3 regions of the Serratia sp. GW822-FHT06E05 genome follow, and region 1 is predicted to be linked to each of the others. Evidence: predicted binding sites of a transcription regulator. Region 1 holds the regulator's gene; each other region holds the start of a gene.
What was found. The regulator PurR, encoded in region 1, represses purine synthesis genes. The targets are predictions, from matches to a motif close to CANGCAAACGTTTGCNTG.

Region 1 (6,700 bases):
TCAGCGGTCACGATGGACTTCAACCTGCGCCGCCTGAATTTCCTGGGCGACAGCGAGGATAAAATCATCCGTGTTTATTGCGGCTGATGCTTTTGCAGGTCATGTATAAGAATAACCCCGGTTAATTGGCCGGGGTTTTTTATTGTGCGTATTTAGCGCGTCACGCGGATACCGCCTTCTACGCCTTTCGGGCTGAAGACGACCTGCCAGAGTTGAATGTCACGGGCGCGAAATGCTCCAGCGCAGGCGTTCAGGTAATAACTGAACATGCGTTCGAAACGATCCGAATAACGTTGGGCCAACTGCGGCCATGCCTGTTTGAATCTTTCGTACCACGCCATCAAGGTGCGATCGTAGTCAGCGCCAATATTGTGCCAATCTTCCATCACAAAATGCCCTTCGCTGGCCTGGGCAATATGGGTAACTGACGGCAGGCAGCCATTCGGGAAGATATATTTGTTGATCCACGGGTCAACATTCATATCTGTCCGATTCGAACCAATGGTATGTAGCAGGAATAGGCCGCCCGGTTTTAAATTACGTTCCACCACGTTGAAGTAGGTGCGGTAATTTTTCGGACCGACGTGCTCAAACATACCGACGGAAACAATACGGTCAAATTGCAGATGCAAATCACGGTAATCCTGCAGCAGGATCTCGACGTCCAGCCCGGCACAGCGCTCCTGTGCCAGCTTTTGCTGCTCGGCAGAAATGGTCACGCCCACCACCGAAACGCCATAGTTTTTCGCCGCATAGGCAGAAAGCCCGCCCCAGCCACAGCCGATATCCAGCAAATTCATACCCGGCTGCAGCTGCAGCTTTTCGCAAATCATCCGTAATTTGGCTTCCTGCGCTTCTTCCAGCGTGGTCGCCTCTTTCCAGTAGGCGCAGGAATACTGCATATAAGGATCCAGCATCAGGGTAAAGAGATCGTTCCCCAGATCGTAATGTTCTTTGCCGACTATCCAGGCGCGTTTCTTCGATTGCAGATTGGTTAATCGCGCGGCGGCAATTCGCAGGGTATCTTTGAGGTGGCGGGGCAATTTCTTTTCCAGACCGGCGCGGACCACGTGATGAAAGAATATATCCAGCCGTTCGCATTCCCACCAGCCGTCCATATAGCTTTCGCCCAGGCCGAGAGAACCCTCCTGCAGCACACGTTTAAAAAAATTAGGATTTTTAACCTGAATATCGAAAGGGCGCGAGCCGTTTATTTCAATACCGGCCATGCTGAGCATTTCATGAGCGATACGGTACCATTGGTTGTCCTGGATGCTCACATCTTCTATACACGATGAACTCATAGCTTCTCCATCACCTTCTTCTGACTTATGACCCGTCAAAAAATAGCTTAGACAAATTCTGCGGGTGCATACGTTTACCTACGGTAAGAATCCCGTGGCGTCTGATATCCGACTATGAACAGAGGAAAATTTTAAGAAGGTTCCAGCGCAAGAAACGCGGGAAAGACAATCCTTAAAAAACTGTGACGCCATACGCGTACACAACAGTTGCTAGTGATAAAGAAATTATAAAAGTGTTATTTTTAAAGGTCGTTTTTGAGTATAGGCTTGCCGAGGCGCTTACTCAACTGTAAATCGCACTCGGCAAAAATATTCTTTAAGTGATTATTAATACTGGCAATTATGACGCGGAGTTAGCATGTTCCTGACGCGTCGCCTGTCGATCGTCCATTACCTTTCTCCGTTGCATCAGATAGCCCAACGCGGCCAATACCACCGTCGACACCATTACCGTGACCGTTGCCAACAGAGGCTGGGCGATAAAGGCCGAAACCAGCATGCTGGCGACAAAACACAGGCCTAATTGCAGGGTGTTTTGCAAGGCGGCAGCTTTACCGGTGCCCTCCGGGAACGGGGTCAACGCATTGGCTACCACGATAGGGTAAATGGCTCCGTTGACCAACGCCATCACGCAGAACGGAATTAACAACGTAGTGAGCGTGGGCTGAGTCAGGGTGGCAACCAGATATAATGCAACCATACTGACGCCATAAACTACCAGCAGCCAAGGCAACAAGGTGTTGCCATTCATGCGGTTCAATGCGGTACGACAGCCATAGCCCCCTAATAAGAACGCCAGCGTCTGCGGCACATAGCTCAGACCGATGTCGTTCGGGCTATAACCCATATCACCAAGAATAAACGGTGAACCTGTCAGCCACGCGAAGAAGCCGGCAGAACAGGCGGCAAAGATCATAACGTTGCCACTGAAGATGCGTGACTTTAATAGTTGGAAGAAACTGAGCGCGCTTTTCTTATTGTCGTCGGAAGGCACGGTTTTGGCGCTTTCTTTCAGCAGCAGCGTCGGCAATAGCAGAAGCACGGTAATGCCCAGCAACACGGCGAAAATGGCGCGCCAGCCCATGTGGTTCAGCAACCAGGCACCCACCAACGGCGCCAGCGCCGGTGAAAGGGCTACCAGCGGCATAATGGTCGCGAACACGCGGTTAGCCTTGCCTTCGCGATAGCGGTCAATTACCAAGGCCTGCCAGGTAACGGCAGCGGAGCAAACCCCAATCGCCTGGATAAAGCGCAGCGACCAAAGTTGCACGGCATTTTGCACCCACAGCATGCCAAGGCAGCCGAGGGCAAAGAGCGCCAGACCGATCAGCAACACCGGTTTACGGCCGAGGCGATCGGAAAGCGGGCCCCACAGCAGTTGTGCAAAGGCAAACCCGGCCAGGAAGATGCTCAGGCTGGCGCTGATTGCCCCGGCAGAAATCTGCAGATCTTGCTGCATCATGCCGAAGGCGGGCAGGTACATATCGGTGGCCAGGTATCCCAGCATGCTCAGGCCGGCAAGGTAGAACATAAAACCAAAGGAATTTCGCATGGTATTTCTCGTTAATATTTTATTGTCGCAGGTTTTTAGCGCCGGCAAGTGTATCCGGCTGGATCTCTGCTTGTGAAACGGTAATATTTGCGAGGTGCTGTTAAAAAAATTGAAGGCAAGAGCTATGTGGTCTGAATATTCCCTGGATGTCGTCGATGCGGTGGCCCGCACCGGCAGTTTCAGCGCAGCGGCGCAGGAGCTGCATCGGGTACCGTCGGCGGTAAGTTATACGGTGCGGCAGTTGGAGCAATGGCTGGCGGTACCGCTGTTTGAGCGCCGTCATCGCGACGTGGAACTGACACCGGCGGGCGTGCTGTTTATTCAGGAAGCGCGTGGTGTCATCAAAAAAATGCTCGACACGCGCCGACAGTGCCAACAGGTCGCTAACGGCTGGCGGGGCCAATTGAAAATAGCGGTGGATATCATCGTTAAACCCCAACGCAGTCGCCAATTGGTGCTGGATTTTTACCGCCATTTCCCCGACGTCGAATTGCTGGTTCAGCCGGAGGTGTTTAATGGCGTATGGGATGCGCTGGTGGACGGTCGTGCCGATATGGCGATCGGCGCCACAAGGGCGGTGCCGGTGGGCGGCGGTTTCGCCTTTCGCGATATGGGAGATATGCGTTGGTTGTGCGTGGCCAGTCCGCATCACCCGCTGGCCGCGATAGAGGGGCTGTTGAACGACGATCAACTTCGGCCTTTTCCGTCGCTGTGCCTGGAAGATACCTCGCGCAACCTGCCCAAGCGCGTGACCTGGACGTTGGACAACCAGCGCCGCCTGGTGGTGCCGGACTGGGCTTCTGCGGTGGACTGCCTGTGTGCCGGGTTGTGCGTTGGTATGATGCCCGCGCATCAGGTATTGCCTTTGGTGCAGCGCGGGGAGTTGGTGGCGCTACAGTTGCAACAGCCATTTCCCGCCAGTCCTTGTTGCCTGACCTGGCAGCAAAATACGCCGTCACCGGCTATGGCCTGGTTGCTGGATTATCTGGGAGACAGTGAAACCTTGAATCAGGAGTGGCTAAGCGAAGAATGACGCCGGAAACCGTGAGAGTTTCCGGCGCAGATAATTAGCGGCGATAATCGATGAACGGACCGTCAGCGACCGAACGGCGCTCAACCAGCTTGGGATGAACCTCAATCACCTGCGACTCTTCACGCTTGCTGATGATGCGATCCAGCAGCATGGTGAAGGCCATCTCGCCCAAACGCTCTTTGGGCTGATGAATGGTGGTCAGTGCCGGGGTAAAGTAGCGGGCGTTTCGCACGTTATCGTAGCCAATCACCGATATGTCTTGTGGTACGCGCAGGCCAAGTTCATCGGCGGCGCAGATCGCACCCATGGCCATGATATCGCCACCGCAGAAGACTGCGGTAGGACGTTGTTTCTGCGACAGTATCTGATGCATGGCCTTGTAACCAGATTCCGGCTCAAAGTCGCCCTGAACAATCCACTCTTCACGCACGTCGATATTGGCTTCTTCCATGGCTTTTAAAAAACCCTGATGGCGTCCGCCACCGGTATTACGCGCCAGTTGACCCGGAATGGCCCCGATATCGCGGTGGCCGCGTTCAATCAGGTAACGCCCGGCCAGATAGCCGCCTTCAAAGGCGTTATCGATAATGGTGTCGGTAAAGTCACCGCGTGCGGCGCCCCAATCCATGACGACCATCGGGATATTGCGATAATCTTCCAGCATGCCGAGCAGTTGGTCCGGGTATTCCGAACACATGACTAACAGGCCATCGACGCGCTTTTGCGCCAACATCGCCAGATAGGCGCGTTGTTTGTCCAGATTGTTATGTGAGTTGCACAGGATCAGCGTATAGCCTTTGCTGTAGCAGCTGTTTTCCACCGCCTCGATCACTTCGGCAAAGTAAGGTGCTTCGCTCGATGTGGCCAGCAGACCAATAGATTTGGTGTGATTGACCTTGAGGCTGCGCGCCACGGCGCTGGGTGAATAGTGCAGCTCTTTGATCGCGGCGCCAACGGCCGCTTTTGTTTCTTCGGCGACGAAACGAGTCTTATTGATGACGTGCGAAACGGTGGTGGTGGAAACGCCAGCGCGTTTGGCCACATCTTTAATCGTTGCCATGTAAAGAATGACTCCTGAACTCACATGTTGCAGTATGTAAGTGTGATGTTAATCGTTTGCCTGCGTAGATCCTTCTCCAAAGAAGCGAAAACTGAGTTTTTAGTGTGTTGAAGTCGTCAGCGCTTGGTCAGGAGGGGCATTTTGCCGGTACACAGTTGTGAACTGCGAATTTTGTCCCATATTGAGCAAAAGGGGAAGAGGTAATCGGTATTATAAACTGGGAAATGATAACAAGATTTTATCGGCCAACTGTGGGAAAATGGTTTAACACATTAATTGTGTGCCTTTTACCCTTGGGAAACCCAATCTGAAAAGGAGTTGTAATGGATACCGATTTGAAAATGTCACTGTTCACCACCCTGGGTGCGCTGGCTGTGATTATCGCTTTTAGCTTCACCGCAGCATTGAACTGATACTCTTCAGTCAACCAGGCGCAGTTCGCTACGCCTGGTTGTATTTTCCCCGCGTTACGCCAGATTTTCCTCCACAAATGCCCAGTTAACCAGCGCCCAGAAGTTTTCCAGGTAGGCCGGTCGTGCGTTGCGATAATCGATGTAGTAGGCGTGTTCCCAAACGTCGACGGTCAGTAACGGTTTGTCTTCACCTGTCAACGGCGTGGCCGCATTCGACGTATTAACAATCGCCAGCGAGCCATCCGGCTTTTTCACTAACCAGGTCCAGCCTGCGCCAAAGTTTTTCACCGCGGCGTCGCTGAATAGTTCCCGGAAGGCGGTGAAAGAACCAAAAGCCTGGTTGATCGCGGCAGCCAATTTGCCCTGAGGCTCTCCACCGCCCTGAGGTGACAGGCAGTGCCAATAGAAGGTGTGATTCCATACCTGGGCCGCATTGTTGAAGATGCCGCCGCTGGAAGCCTTGATGATTGCCTCAAGGGATAATCCTTCAAACTCGCTGCCTTTCAGCAAATTGTTCAGGTTGACCACATAGGCGTTGTGATGCTTGCCGTAGTGGTATTCCAGGGTTTCTGCCGAAATGTGCGGTTCGAGGGCATTTTTTTCATAAGGTAGTGCGGGCAGTTCAAACGACATTGCTTCCTCCTTGTACAGTGTCAACTCGCCGCTAAAGCAACGGACTTTAAATTGACCTGTTTTTATTGTGGGTATTTAGCTTAGCAATTTTCGCGCTGAAATACAGTGGGGGCGGGCTAAAGGATTGGGTGCTTTAGGGACAGCAGGAAAATCAGTCAGGGGAGAGCGGCTGGGCAAGCCAGCCGCCAAAGAAATTATCGAATGGTTTTCGGTGTTACTACACGGCGGGCGCCGATGTAATGGTTTTGCCAGTAGTCATTGTCGAGTTGGCTGATCCGAATTTCTTCACCGGTACGCGGTGACTGAATAAATTTGCCGTTGCCCAGATAAACGCCAACATGGTCTGCCACGCCGCGGTTATTAATGCGGAAGAACACCAGGTCACCGCTTTCCAGTTCGCTTCTCTTGATCGGCGCGGCGTCTCGCAGGTGATACATTTCGTTGGCGGTGCGCGGCATTTTGATTTTCACCACGTCTTTATACGCGTAGTAAATCAGGCCGCTGCAGTCGAAACCGGTTCTTGGTGAAGTACCGCCCCAGCGGTAAGGCTTGCCCATTTGGTCCATCAGCTTGGCCATCGCGGTTTGCTTGGCGTGCTGATAGCGTTTTTTGTGCGCTGGAGTCAGCTTCAACGGTTTATCATCACGCACCAGTTTTGCGGTGGCCATCCCGGCTTCGCGGTGGCGACCATAGCCTTTTTTGTAA
Region 2 (6,700 bases), 480 kb from region 1:
TGGCGCTCTATCGCCGTTTCTACCAACGCGTCAATCTGGTGTTCGGCATAGGTACGCGTCTGACCTGCGATATCCCGGGGGTTAAGCCGCTGAACATCGTGATCAAGCTGGTCGAATGCAAAGGCAAGCCGGTGGCTAAACTGTCCGACAGCCCGGGCAAAACCATCTGCCAGGATCAGGCCTTTGTGAAAGCGTTACGCAAGGCCTTCGATTTACCGCTGGTGAAGAAAGCCAGCTAAGCCACACCGCCCTGCCAACGCGAAAAAGCCGGCTGAAGAGCTCACGCCGGCTTTTTTCTTCTTTATAAGAGACTTCGCCGTGCTCCCTTTTCGCCCAGAGCCAAGAAATGTTGCTCCAATCCGGCGATTTCTGCTTGTGCTCTGCACCGCGGCAAGTAACATAGCAACATCCCCATATTCTTGGGTTGTAAGCTATTTCTAAACCAAATTATTAAGAGAGAAATCTATGAGCGTAGTGCCTGTAGTCGACGTACTGCAAGGCCGTGCTGCGGTTGACAGTGAAGTCACCGTGCGCGGTTGGGTGCGTACCCGGAGAGATTCTAAAGCTGGTATCTCCTTCCTGGCCGTCTATGACGGTTCCTGCTTTGATCCGTTACAGGCCGTCGTTAATAATTCTCTGCCGAATTATCAGGATGAAGTGCTGCATCTGACCACCGGCTGCTCAATTGAAGTGACCGGCAAAGTGGTCGCCTCTCCAGGCGAAGGTCAGAGTTTCGAACTGCAGGCGACTGAGATTAAAGTGGTCGGTTGGGTTGACGATCCGGACACGTACCCGATGGCGGCCAAACGCCACAGCATCGAATATCTGCGCGAAGTGGCGCACCTGCGCCCACGTACCAACCTGATCGGTGCCGTTGCCCGTGTTCGCCATACCCTGGCGCAGGCTATTCACCGCTTCTATCACGAGAATGGTTTCTTCTGGGTTTCCACCCCGCTGATCACCGCTTCCGATACCGAAGGCGCCGGCGAAATGTTCCGCGTTTCCACGCTGGATCTGGAAAACCTGCCGCGCACCGATAAAGGCGCTGTCGATTTCAGCCAGGACTTTTTCGGTAAAGAAGCGTTCCTGACCGTTTCCGGCCAGTTGAACGGCGAAACCTACGCCTGTGCGTTGTCGAAAATTTACACCTTCGGCCCGACTTTCCGCGCCGAAAACTCCAACACCAGCCGTCACCTGGCCGAGTTTTGGATGATCGAACCGGAAGTCGCCTTTGCTGACCTCGAGGATATCGCGGAACTGGCAGAGAAAATGCTGAAGTATGTGTTCCAGGCCGTATTGAACGAGCGTATGGATGACATGCAGTTCTTCGCAGAACGCGTAGACAAAGATGCGATTGACCGCCTGAAGCGTTTTGTTTCTTCCGACTTCGCTCAGGTTGATTACACCGAAGCGGTGGAAATTCTGATCGCCTCTGGCCAGACTTTCGAGAACCCGGTTTCCTGGGGTATCGATCTGTCTTCCGAGCATGAGCGTTATCTGGCCGAGAAACACTTCAAAGCGCCGGTGGTGGTGAAAAACTACCCGAAAGACATCAAAGCTTTCTATATGCGTATGAACGACGACGGTAAAACCGTTGCGGCGATGGACGTGTTGGCCCCAGGCATCGGCGAGATCATCGGCGGTGCTCAGCGTGAAGAACGTCTGGACGTGCTGGATCAGCGTCTGGATGCCATGGGCCTGAATAAAGAAGATTATTGGTGGTATCGTGACCTGCGTCGTTACGGCACCGTGCCACACGCCGGCTTCGGTTTAGGTTTTGAGCGTTTAATCGCCTATGTCACCGGTGTGCAAAACGTGCGCGACGTAATTCCGTTCCCTCGCACACCACGTAATGCAACCTTTTAATTAATCAGATAATACATTTTCTAATTAATTTAGTTACAAAACCAAGGCCAGCTTAGCTGGCCTTTCGCATTTTTTAATATTGACCTGCGTCACAAAGTTCCCTCAAAATTACATTTTGTTACAAATACTTTCTTTTTGAAACCTCATTGGGACATTGGTAGCATTTTCGTTCTAGATTAACCCGCCCGTGAATGGAACACTGCGTGCAGACACAGGACGACACCAATCTATCAACAATAGTTCCAAAAGAATTATTGGCGGCAGTGGCAAAGGTGTCCGAATAACACCAATGAGGGTAATATAATGATGAAGCGCAATATTCTTGCAGTGGTAATCCCAGCTCTGTTAGCCGCTGGTGCAGCTAACGCTGCTGAAATCTACAACAAAGACGGCAACAAACTGGATCTGTACGGTAAAGTTGACGGTCTGCACTACTTCTCAGACGACAAAGGCAATGATGGCGATCAGTCCTATGTTCGTTTCGGCTTCAAAGGTGAAACCCAGATTACTGACCAACTGACCGGTTACGGCCAGTGGGAATACAACGTTCAGGCTAACCACTCTGAATCTCAAGGCACCGAAGGCACCAAGACTCGTCTGGGCTTCGCTGGTCTGAAATTTGCTGACTACGGTTCATTCGACTACGGCCGTAACTACGGCGTACTGTACGACGTAGAAGGCTGGACAGATATGCTGCCAGAGTTCGGTGGCGATACTTACACCATTACCGACAACTACATGACTGGCCGTACCAACGGCGTTGCTACTTACCGTAACAACAACTTCTTCGGTCTGGTTGACGGTCTGAACTTCGCTGTTCAGTACCAAGGTAAAAATCAGAACGACGACCGTGACATCAAGAAACAAAACGGCGACGGCTGGGGCCTGTCTTCTACTTATGACATCGGCGAAGGCATCAGCGTAGGTGCAGCATACGCTTCTTCCAACCGTACCGATGATCAAAAACTGCGTTCTAACGAACGTGGCGACAAAGCTGATGCATGGACCGTTGGCGCGAAATACGACGCTAACAACGTTTACCTGGCAGCTATGTACGCAGAAACTCGTAACATGACTCCATTCGGCGGCGGCAACTTCAGCTCAACCTGTAATGCTTCTACCGATTGCGGCGGCTTCGCCAGCAAAACTCAGAACTTCGAAGTGACCGCACAGTACCAGTTCGACTTCGGTCTGCGTCCAGAAGTGTCTTACCTGCAGTCTAAAGGTAAGAACCTGAACGTCCCTGGCGCAGGTACTGACCAAGATCTGGTTAAATATGTTTCTGTTGGTACCACTTACTACTTCAACAAAAACATGTCTACCTACGTTGATTACAAAATCAACCTGCTGGACGACAACGAGTTCACTAAAGCCACTGGCACCGCTACCGATGATATCGTAGGTGTTGGCCTGGTTTACCAGTTCTAAGTTGTCTCACTTAACGGCGGTTCACCGTCGGCTAAGTTAAAAAACAGGGCTTCGGCCCTGTTTTTGTTTTTGCGCTACGCGTAAATTTTTATCCTGCCAATGTCCCCTTCTTCCTCATTTTTTATGCTGAATCTGCGCCCTTCACAAGATCGCTGTGTTTTTCTCGCAAACGGTTGGCAAAGCGCATAACTGGCGCTACCCTGATGCTTCTGTCTGCTTAACTCCGAGCCATGGAAGCACCTGACATGTTTGAAAAAATCACTGCTGCACCTGCCGATCCGATTCTGGGTCTGACCGACATTTTCCGCGCCGACGCGCGCCCGAACAAAATCAATTTGGGCATTGGCGTCTACAAAGACGAAACCGGCAAAACGCCGGTGCTGACCAGCGTGAAAAAAGCTGAGCAGTATCTGCTGGAAAATGAATCCACCAAAAACTATCTCGGCATTGAGGGCATCCCCGCTTTCGCCAACTGCACGCAAGAGCTGCTGTTCGGCAAACAAAGTCCAATCATTGCCGACAAGCGTGCGCGCACCGCGCAAACGCCTGGTGGCACCGGCGGCCTGCGTGTGGCAGCTGACTTCATCGCCAACCAGACCAGCGCTAAACGCATCTGGATCAGCAACCCAAGCTGGCCGAACCATAAAAATGTGTTTGGCGCCGTCGGCCTGGAAGTGCTGGAATATGCCTACTACGATGCGGCCAATCATGCGCTGGACTTCGATGGCCTGCTGAACAGCCTGAAACAGGCTCAGGCAGGCGATGTGGTTCTGTTCCATGGTTGCTGCCATAACCCAACCGGCATTGACCCTACGCCTGAGCAGTGGGCTCAGTTAGCCGAGCTGTCTGTGGCTAATGGCTGGCTGCCGCTGTTCGACTTTGCTTATCAAGGCTTCGCGAAAGGCCTGGAAGAAGATGCGCAGGGCCTGCGTATTTTCGCCGCCAAACATCAGGAACTGATCGTAGCCAGCTCGTACTCGAAGAATTTCGGCCTATACAACGAACGCGTCGGCGCCTGTACTCTGGTGGCTGCAGATGCAGATACCGCTGACCGCGCCTTCAGCCAGGTGAAAGCCGCCATTCGCGCCAACTACTCCAACCCGCCGTCACACGGTGCTGCGGTGGTTGCGACCATCCTGGGTGATGATGCGCTGCGTGCCCTGTGGGAGCAGGAGCTGACCGATATGCGTCAACGCATTCACCGCATGCGTCAGCTGTTCGTGAATACTCTGCAGGAGAAAGGCGCAGAGCAGGACTTCAGCTTTATCATTAATCAGAACGGCATGTTCTCGTTCAGCGGATTGACCAAAGAACAGGTGCTGCGCCTGCGTGACGAATTTGGCGTTTACGCCGTTAACTCCGGCCGGGTTAACGTCGCCGGCATGACGCCAGACAATATGGCGCCTCTGTGCGAAGCCATCGTCGCCGTGCTGTAAAGGTTACGGTTTCAAATAAGCAAAAGGGGCGCTAAATGCGCCCCTTAGTTATTTCTGCCGGGAAATAACCTTACCAGATGGCCGGTTCTTCTCGCAGGAACGGATTGGTTTCACGCTCCTGACCGAAGGTAGACATCGGTCCGTGCCCCGGGATAAACGCCATGTCATCCCCCTGTGGCAGGAGCTTGGTGCGGATCGAGTTGATTAATGCCTGGTGATCGCCGCGTGGGAAGTCGCTGCGACCCACGCCACCGTTAAACAATACGTCACCCACCAGCGCCAACCGCGCCTGCTCATTAATAAACACGATATGACCAGGCGTATGTCCCGGGCAATGCAGCACCTTGAGCGTCATTTCACCCACCTGCACGCTGTCGCCTTCTGCCAGCCAGCGAGTTGGCGTCAGAGGCGCACACTCTTCCAGACCAAACATCCGGCTCTGTGCAGGCAGACCATCCAACCAGAAAGCGTCTTCCTTGTCCGGACCGTAGATCGGTACCTGATAGTGTTCCGCCAGCTCAGCCGCTGCCCCTACGTGATCGAGATGGCCGTGCGTCAACAGGATCTGCGTGACCGTCACGCCCTGCCTGGCAATTTCGGCCTTTAATTTTTCCGCTTCGCCGCCGGGATCGACCAACGCCGCCTGTTGGGTACTCTCACACCAGATCAGGCTGCAATTCTGACTAAAAGCGGTAACGGGAATAATTTGGTATTTCATAAGGCTCCAACGACAACAGCGCCATACCATGACGGGCTGGCGCTACTCACTTATGGTGCACAGCGATTACCAGGTCCGCACCGGACCGGTATCAATGTGTACAAAGTTGCTACGTGGGTAATATCCTACACCACCGGCGCTCATTTTTAACGCCGCTTTGCGGATATTGCTCAACTGGATGCCTTCGATATGGAAGTCCATCGCCTGGCCCTTGGTATGATAGCTGTGCTTGGCCACACCGCGGCTGCGCTCACGCAGCTCATTGTTGGTATCCAGGGAACGATAACCTGAAACCAGCTGTACCGGTTTGTTGGTGCCCAACAGACCCTGCAGGCGATAGAGGTGATCAAATAGACGAGGATCGATCGACTTGACTTTATTGGCTCGATAATCACGGAAGAGATGATTAAGACGAACTAATTCGTCTTTATTATATCCCTTGCCGTCGAAGAATTCGGCTTTCAAGGATTCGCCCGTATGCATATTATTAACGACAAGAATACGCGGGCGCGAAGTAGAAAGACTGGCAAAGGCTTGCCCAGGGAGCAGCGCTATGCCCACAGCGGCGCTACCTAACGCCAGCCACTTACGGCGATGATGATCAATTTTGTCCATGTTTCTGTTAAACCCGGCAAGAATATCAAAATATATGCACAAAACAGCGCACTGCCTGAACCATAACCGCCCACACTGATTGAGTCAACCCGTGATATCCCGCGGTTTGCAGGCACTCACGGAATGAGTGCCTGCACCATGGCCCGATATTCTGACCGTTATTTATTTATAATTACTGCATTTATTGCATTAATTTTTCGGCCTGAGCCAAAATTTGTGCACCCGATCTCACCGTATCATCGTAATTGTAAATATCTGTACGGAATTGTGGCTTTCCATCATCAGAGACCCAGGCGGTTAAATAATACAATTTAACCGGAATATGCTGGCGGATATTTACGTAGGTGGTATTTCCCTGTTTTAGGGTCGAGGAAACACGGGTATTGTTCCAGCCCGCATCCTGCAACAGCATATTCGCCAAATCCGAAGCCTTGTTGACCCGCACGCAACCCGAGCTCAGGGCACGAATGTCTTTCTGGAACAGGTTATGGTTCGGCGTGTCGTGCAAATAGATGGCGTCCGAACTCGGCATGTTGAATTTAAAACGCCCCAGCGAGTTGGTCGCTCCCGGAGCCTGGCGGATCCGGTACGGGAAGTTACGGGCCGACACCATATTCCAGTCGATCATTGCCGGGTT
Region 3 (6,700 bases), on a different contig from region 1:
CCATTATGCTGCTGGCCATCGCGGTAATTCTGGTGCCACCGTTGATGTATGCTCAACCCTGGGATGTCTGGATTTACCGCGGCCTGACCCTGTTGCTGATCGGCTGTCCTTGTGCACTGGTGATCTCCACTCCGGCAGCCATTACCTCCGGCCTGGCGGCGGCAACCCGTCGCGGCGCGTTAATTAAAGGTGGCGCGGCGCTGGAACAGCTCGGCCAGGTGCAAACCATCGCCTTCGACAAAACCGGTACCCTGACGGAAGGCAAACCGACGGTGACGGATGTGCTGCCGCTCAACGGCATCAGCGAACAGTCACTGTTGATCCTTGCTGCAGCGGTAGAAGCTGGCTCCCATCACCCGTTGGCGCAGGCCATTATCAATCGCGCCGAACAATATGGTGCTCCTTTGCCGCCGGCACAGAACCGCCGTGCGTTGGCCGGCGTCGGTGTGGAAGGCATTGTCGACGGTAAAACCGTGCTGATCAGTACACCGGCCAAACTGGCCGCAGGCTTGCTCAATCAGCAAGGTGCTAACCAGGTGGAACGGTTGGAAAATGCCGGTAAAACGGCAGTAGTGGTACTGGAAGATGGCGTGCCGATCGGCCTGCTGGCCCTGCGCGATACGCTGCGCAGTGACGCCAAGCAGGCGATTGCCGAACTGAATGCGTTGGGGATCAACGGCGTAATGTTAACCGGCGACAACCCTCGAGCAGCCGCAGCGATTGCCGCCGAGCTGGGGCTGGACTACCGTGCCGGTTTGCTGCCGGAAGATAAAGTGAGGGCGGTAACCGAGCTGAGCGAACTGCGGCCAACGGCGATGATCGGCGATGGCATCAACGATGCGCCGGCAATGAAAGCCTCCAGCATCGGTATTGCCATGGGCAGTGGCACCGACGTGGCGCTGGAAACCGCCGACGCGGCGCTGACGCACAATCGGCTGCTGGGCGTGGCGGAGATGATCCGCATCTCGCGCGCTACACACGCCAATATCCGCCAGAACATCACCATTGCGTTGGGTCTGAAAGGGATATTCCTGATCACCACCCTGATGGGCCTGACCGGGCTGTGGCTGGCGGTGTTGGCGGACTCTGGCGCTACCGCGCTGGTCACCGCCAACGCCCTACGCTTGCTGAAGAAACGTCAGTAATAAGAACCACCTATCAGGATGCCAGCAATGGCATCCTGATTCACTTAGCCGAAAAATAACACCGGCAAGTCGCACGTAATAACCATAAAACCAGCATGCCTTTCTATATTCTTCCGCCACCTATTCCTGAAACCCGATAAGCCTACTTAACTTATCAGAGTCATGGCCGAATGAATGAAACCGCTATATTTTAAAATCCTGAACCTGATCGTCGTCCCTTTTATCCCTACACTGGCTCTGGCGCAGCAGCCTGACTCTGCCGCCACAGAGCAACTCATTGATAGCGCCGATCGCCCCCTTTTCACCACCCCTAACGCCTTACCCGCAGCCCAGCATAACGATGCGCCCAAGGCAAAACCCCAGCCTGAGCATCGCCTGTTGCCGATTTGGGGGGATGAAGCACGCGCCCGTGGTTATGATCTGCCGGAACCCTTCGGGATCGGCATCAACTACATGAACATGCGGCAAAATATCGATGTCGACAGTATCCAATTTTCCGGCCTCAGCCTGGGTAAAACTCCCTTGCCATCCAATTTGTTCAACATCGACGTGGGCAAAACTCGCGAGAAAAGCAAAACGGAAACCATGCGTCTGGACACCTGGGTACTGCCATTCCTCAATGTTTACGGGATCATCGGCCATACCAAAGGCAGCTCGCTGTCCCAGGTTTCCGTAGACGCCGATCCCAGTCAACAAAAAGGCTTCCTGAACAAGGTTATCGCGGGTCAGGTGCACCGCATGAATCAAAGTGGGCAACTGCGCGATCTGGATTTTAAGCTCGATTTTAAAGGCACCACTTACGGCGCCGGTTTCACGCTGGTTGGGGGATATGAGAACTGGTTCACCTCGGTCGATACCAACTACACCCGCACCAATTTCGATATCCTTGATGGTCAGATTTCCGCACTGACGGTGTCGCCTCGGGTAGGTTACCGCTTCCTGGTGCCCGGTATCAGTGGCCAAACCCATCTCAACCTGTGGGTCGGCACCATGTATCAGGACGTCCAGCAGAGGTTCAAAGGCAGCCTGAGTGATTTAAAAATGCCAACCGAACTTCAGAGCCTGATGATGATGGCCAATCAGCAGGGTGAAGGCCGTTTTGACGTGAAACAGCACCTGCAATCGCCGTGGAACGTACTGATTGGCACGCAATACGAGATCACCAGACACTTTAACCTGTTGACCGAATTTGGCTTTAGCGAACGTAACAGCTTTATGGTCTCCGGTGAATATCGCTTCTGATGGCAATATCGATCCGCAGTTTGCCGCTGGTATTGTTGGTTCTGCTACCCGGAGCTCACGCCACTTTGTTGTCACGCCAGCAAATAGATGAAATGTTGGCCCCTTTGGGGTCTAACAACCAATTCGACAGCAGCAAAGCCATCGATTGGGGAGTCTTGCCCGGCCCATTCTATACGCCAGAACTCGGTCTTGGCATCGGTACCGCCGTCGTGGGGATATATCGCCCGGACAGCCAGGATAAAGTCAGCCAAAACTCGACGCTGGCGTTAAAGGGCTTTTTCAGCACCACCGGTGCCTTCGGCGTCGGTTTCCAAAACCACAGTTTTTTCGCTGACGACCAATGGCGTTTTTTTGCCGACGGCTCGCTGAATAATATGCCCACCTATTTCTGGGGCACCGGTTACCAGGCTGGGCATAACAACGGCAACAAAGAAAAGTACACGCAGCAGGCATTCCAGATAGCCCCACAGCTGCTGTATCGCATTGCCAATGCCACCTACGCGGGGGTGGGCTGGGATTTTTCCTCGACGCACGCCAGCAAGAGTGATGAGGATGACAGTAGCCTGTTAAGAGCCCAAAAAGCCGGCGTTTCATCGCTAAGTTCAGGAGTCAGCGGTTCGCTGAGTTACGATACGCGCGACTTCGTTTCTAATGCCAGCCGTGGTCAGTATCTTCACCTGAGCGACACCTATTTTGCGCCAGAGTTGGGCGGCGACAGCCGTTTCAATGCTGTAGAAGGCCAGTACAATGCCTACCACAGCTTGAGTGCGAAAAGCGTGCTGGCGTTAGACGCTTACAGCCGCCTGACGACGGGCGAGGTACCCTGGGACAGGCTGTCCGGCCTGGGTGACGACAAACGCATGCGCGGCTATTATCAAGGCCGCTATCGCGACAGAAATGTGTTCAGCAGCCAGATCGAGTATCGTCGCAAGCTGAACTGGCGCCACGGTTACGTTCTTTGGGCCGGCGCGGGAACGCTAAGTAGCAAGGCTGGCGATTTGGGCCAGGGGCCCTGGTTACCCACGCTGGGAGCGGGTTACCGTTTTGAATTCAAACCGAAAATGAACGTGCGGCTCGATTTTGGCATCGGACGTGGCAGCAGTGGATTTTACTTTCAGGTTGGGGAAGCTTTTTAATGCGCTCTGTTGTACTGCTGGTTTTGTTGTCGTTTACTTCCGCGCTATCTGCCAAACCCGTGGAAACGTTGGTGACCTCGCAACCCATCAACGAAAGCCGTATCGCCTGGCCGGTGGCTGCGCCGCTGTCCCCGCCGGATGGTTTGCGCCCCTGCTGTGCCTTTGGCTACAACCTCAAAGCGCAAGTTTGGGGTATCCCAGTCCCCTTTTATCAGTTGGGTAACCTGGTGGATGCCGACCGGCTTGGCCGTCACCACTATAACGACAGCGCTTTCAATGCCGTTAGCAACTTGATGGGACTTGGCAGCGAGCAATTGGGGGTGATGTACACCCGCCGCGGGGGATTTATCGATATCGCTCACGTACGCGACACCGCCGACAATACCCTTTTCCTGTTCAGCCAACTGCTACCCCGATTGGGCCAGCAATGGAATATCGATCTTAGCCCCGAGTTGGCAATACGCCGTATCCAGCTGAACGCCTTTACCCCGCCTCAGGATGCTGCGCAGCGCTATACGCTCGCGGCGTATTTGGCAGGAGAACTCGCCTTTCAAATGGCGGCGTGGCATGAAGTGGCACAGTGGTATGGCTATCAGTCGGTACCGGGGTTTTCTGAGGAGGTTTCGGCTTTTTCACCGGAAGATTTGTATTCCAACCTGCTGGGATCACGGCTGGCGATCGATGCTATCTTGCAGGGGCAGGCGGTTTCCATAACGGCCTACAACCACGCCATGGAGAATTTGCTCCCCCAGGCCCTGCACCAGCTTGGCGCCGTCTCCATCAGGGCAACTCAGCGGCAGTTTGACGGGATTGACGGCGACTGGTGGGACAGCCATCGCCGGGTACCGGAGAAGTTTCTGGTCTTAAAACGGGATTACACGACCGGCAGCAATCGCCTGCCGGCTCTGCCGCCGTTCGAAAACACCGCCCCACAACGCCTGATGTTACCGCTGCAGGTTCAGGGGTTCTGGCTGGCAAAGCTGGGTGAACTGCAACTCTGGCCGACGGATGCGATGCATTCTCTGCCGGTGCCGCCCCACTATTACCGCCCGCAGGATTTCAGGGGGCTGGCAATGCATGCTCGCGCATCGGACGCACAGCAAATACTGCAAAAACGCTAGGCAAAAGCGGCGATTAGCGCTCAACACCTTTACGCAATAAATAGCGGTAAGGCGTTTTTTCAGTTTCCTGCGCCACCAGCGTGTGCTCCATAAAACGGCAAAAACCCGGAATATCGCGGGTGGTGGCCGGATCGTCAGCAATAATCAGCAGGGTTTCACCGTTATCCATATGGCGCACGGTTTTACGCACCATCATTACCGGTTCCGGACAGCGCAGCCCCAGCGCATCAAGCGTCTGGTCGGCCTGGGCAAACAAGTCAGTCATGCAATTTTTCTCGGTCAAAAGCGATCGGCGTACGCTCGCCGCATCTCATTAGCGCCTAGTTTACGCCGGTAGTTTTTCTGTGCAAGATGCGTTAACGTTTGCGTTAAATTTAACCATTGCATTGGTTGCGCAAACGCGTATCATGCGGCCGCGCAGCTTATTTCGCTGCACAGACAAGACATTCTGGGTTCCCTCACCCCACTGCTAAAAAGGCTACAACATGTATTCGTTTACCGCTCGACAGCGCCTCACCGCGTTGGTCTGGCTATCGCTGTTCCATATTGTCATCATTACCTCCAGTAACTACCTGGTGCAGTTGCCGATGTCCATTTTCGGTTTCCATACCACCTGGGGTGCGTTTACCTTCCCATTTATCTTTCTGGCAACCGACCTGACGGTGCGTATTTTTGGCGCCCCGCTGGCGAGACGCATCATTCTTTCGGTGATGGTGCCGGCCCTGTTTATCTCGTACGTCATCTCCACCGTCACCTATCAGGGGGAATGGCAGGGGTTTGCCGCACTGGGTAGCTTTAACCTGTTTGTCGCACGTATCGCCGTCGCCAGCTTTATGGCTTACGTGCTCGGTCAGATCCTCGACGTACACGTTTTCAACCGGTTACGCCAGCGCAGCGCCTGGTGGGTGGCCCCTGCCGCGGCCATGTTCCTCGGCAATATCAGCGACACGTTGTCGTTCTTCTTTATTGCATTCTACAAGAGCAGCGACGCCTTTATGGCCAACAACTGGGTCGAGATTGCGCTGGTCGATTACAGCTTCAAGGTGCTGATCTGCATGCTGTTCTTCCTGCCAATGTATGGCGTGCTGCTGAATATGCTGCTCAAACGCATTGCCGCTCGCCAGGGCGACAGCAGCCTGCAACCGAGCTGACCCGTGTTATCATTGGCGGCCTACCCATCCGGAGGCCGCCATGACCGTCACCACCCGCCACGCCACCCTCGAAGAAATTCATCGTCTGTATCAACAAATCCCCGAATTCGGCAATCTGCACAACCTCAACGATCTGCAACAGCGCATCGGCTCACTCCCGATGGCCGCACTGATCGCCGAAGTCGACGGCCAGGCTGCCGGTTTCAAGCTCGGTTATCAGCAACAAGACCGAGTGTTTTACAGCTGGTTGGGTGCCGTATTGCCGGCTTGTCGCCGCCACGGTGTGGCGTTAGCGCTATTGGCCGAGCAGGAAAACTGGGCACGGGCGCAGGGTTATCACCAGTTGAGGGTGAAAACCCGGAATCAGTTCCGTGCGATGCTGATGATGCTTATCAACAATCACTATCAGATTGTTCAACTGGAAAAGAAAGGCGAAGTGGCTGATTATCGGCTATTACTTGAGAAAACCTTGTGACAACATCTGCCTTGCATTTCACCCTGGAATAGGTTGCGATACGGCAGTGAAACCCTACCTGAAAGGAAGAAGGAAGCCCAATGCGTAAAGTAGCAAAATTGATGGGTATCAGCCTGTTAGTGCTTGGCCTCGCGGCCTGCGACGGCGAAACCAAAGACACCAAAGCGCCGGCGGGCGATGCCGCAGCCAGCGCACCGGCCGGGCAACAGGTAAGCTTGCTGGAGGGTAAGCTGGCGTTCACCCTGCCGGTCGGTATGGCGGACCAAAGCGGCAAGCTGGGTAATCAGGCGAACAACATGCACGTTTACGCCGACAGTACCGGCCAACGCGCAGTGATCGTGATCCTCGGCGACAAAACCGCCGACAGTCTGGAAACCCTGAGCAAGCGTCTGGAAGATACCCAGCGCGCGCGTGATGCGAACCTGCAGGT

Region 2: the regulator PurR is predicted to act here: its motif matches at 3,457-3,474, upstream of AC1RKC_RS05125 (amino acid aminotransferase).
Region 3: the regulator PurR is predicted to act here: its motif matches at 4,997-5,014, upstream of tusA (sulfurtransferase TusA).

The regions. Positions count from the first base shown of each region.
Region 1 covers NZ_JBXALM010000001.1:589,416-596,115, reverse strand. Annotated here, with positions in the region: gene AC1RKC_RS02680 (I78 family peptidase inhibitor) at 1-87, shown strand, start outside; gene cfa (cyclopropane fatty acyl phospholipid synthase) at 153-1,304, opposite strand; gene punC (purine nucleoside transporter PunC) at 1,645-2,856, opposite strand; gene punR (DNA-binding transcriptional activator PunR) at 2,981-3,889, shown strand; gene purR (HTH-type transcriptional repressor PurR) at 3,924-4,949, opposite strand; gene cydH (cytochrome bd-I oxidase subunit CydH) at 5,273-5,362, shown strand; gene sodB (superoxide dismutase [Fe]) at 5,417-5,995, opposite strand; gene AC1RKC_RS02645 (C40 family peptidase) at 6,190-6,700, opposite strand, start outside.
Region 2 covers NZ_JBXALM010000001.1:1,065,804-1,072,503, forward strand. Annotated here, with positions in the region: gene pncB (nicotinate phosphoribosyltransferase) at 1-239, shown strand, start outside; gene asnS (asparagine--tRNA ligase) at 466-1,866, shown strand; gene ompC (porin OmpC) at 2,170-3,294, shown strand; gene AC1RKC_RS05125 (amino acid aminotransferase) at 3,540-4,730, shown strand; gene AC1RKC_RS05130 (MBL fold metallo-hydrolase) at 4,801-5,448, opposite strand; gene mepK (peptidoglycan L,D-endopeptidase MepK) at 5,515-6,063, opposite strand; gene ldtD (L,D-transpeptidase) at 6,245-6,700, opposite strand, start outside.
Region 3 covers NZ_JBXALM010000004.1:251,059-257,758, reverse strand. Annotated here, with positions in the region: gene AC1RKC_RS13240 (zinc/cadmium/mercury/lead-transporting ATPase) at 1-1,145, shown strand, start outside; gene AC1RKC_RS13235 (hypothetical protein) at 1,320-2,387, shown strand; gene AC1RKC_RS13230 (BamA/TamA family outer membrane protein) at 2,387-3,523, shown strand; gene AC1RKC_RS13225 (DUF4056 domain-containing protein) at 3,523-4,644, shown strand; gene tusA (sulfurtransferase TusA) at 4,658-4,909, opposite strand; gene AC1RKC_RS13215 (7-cyano-7-deazaguanine/7-aminomethyl-7-deazaguanine transporter) at 5,130-5,795, shown strand; gene AC1RKC_RS13210 (GNAT family N-acetyltransferase) at 5,836-6,270, shown strand; gene AC1RKC_RS13205 (DcrB family lipoprotein) at 6,351-6,700, shown strand, end outside.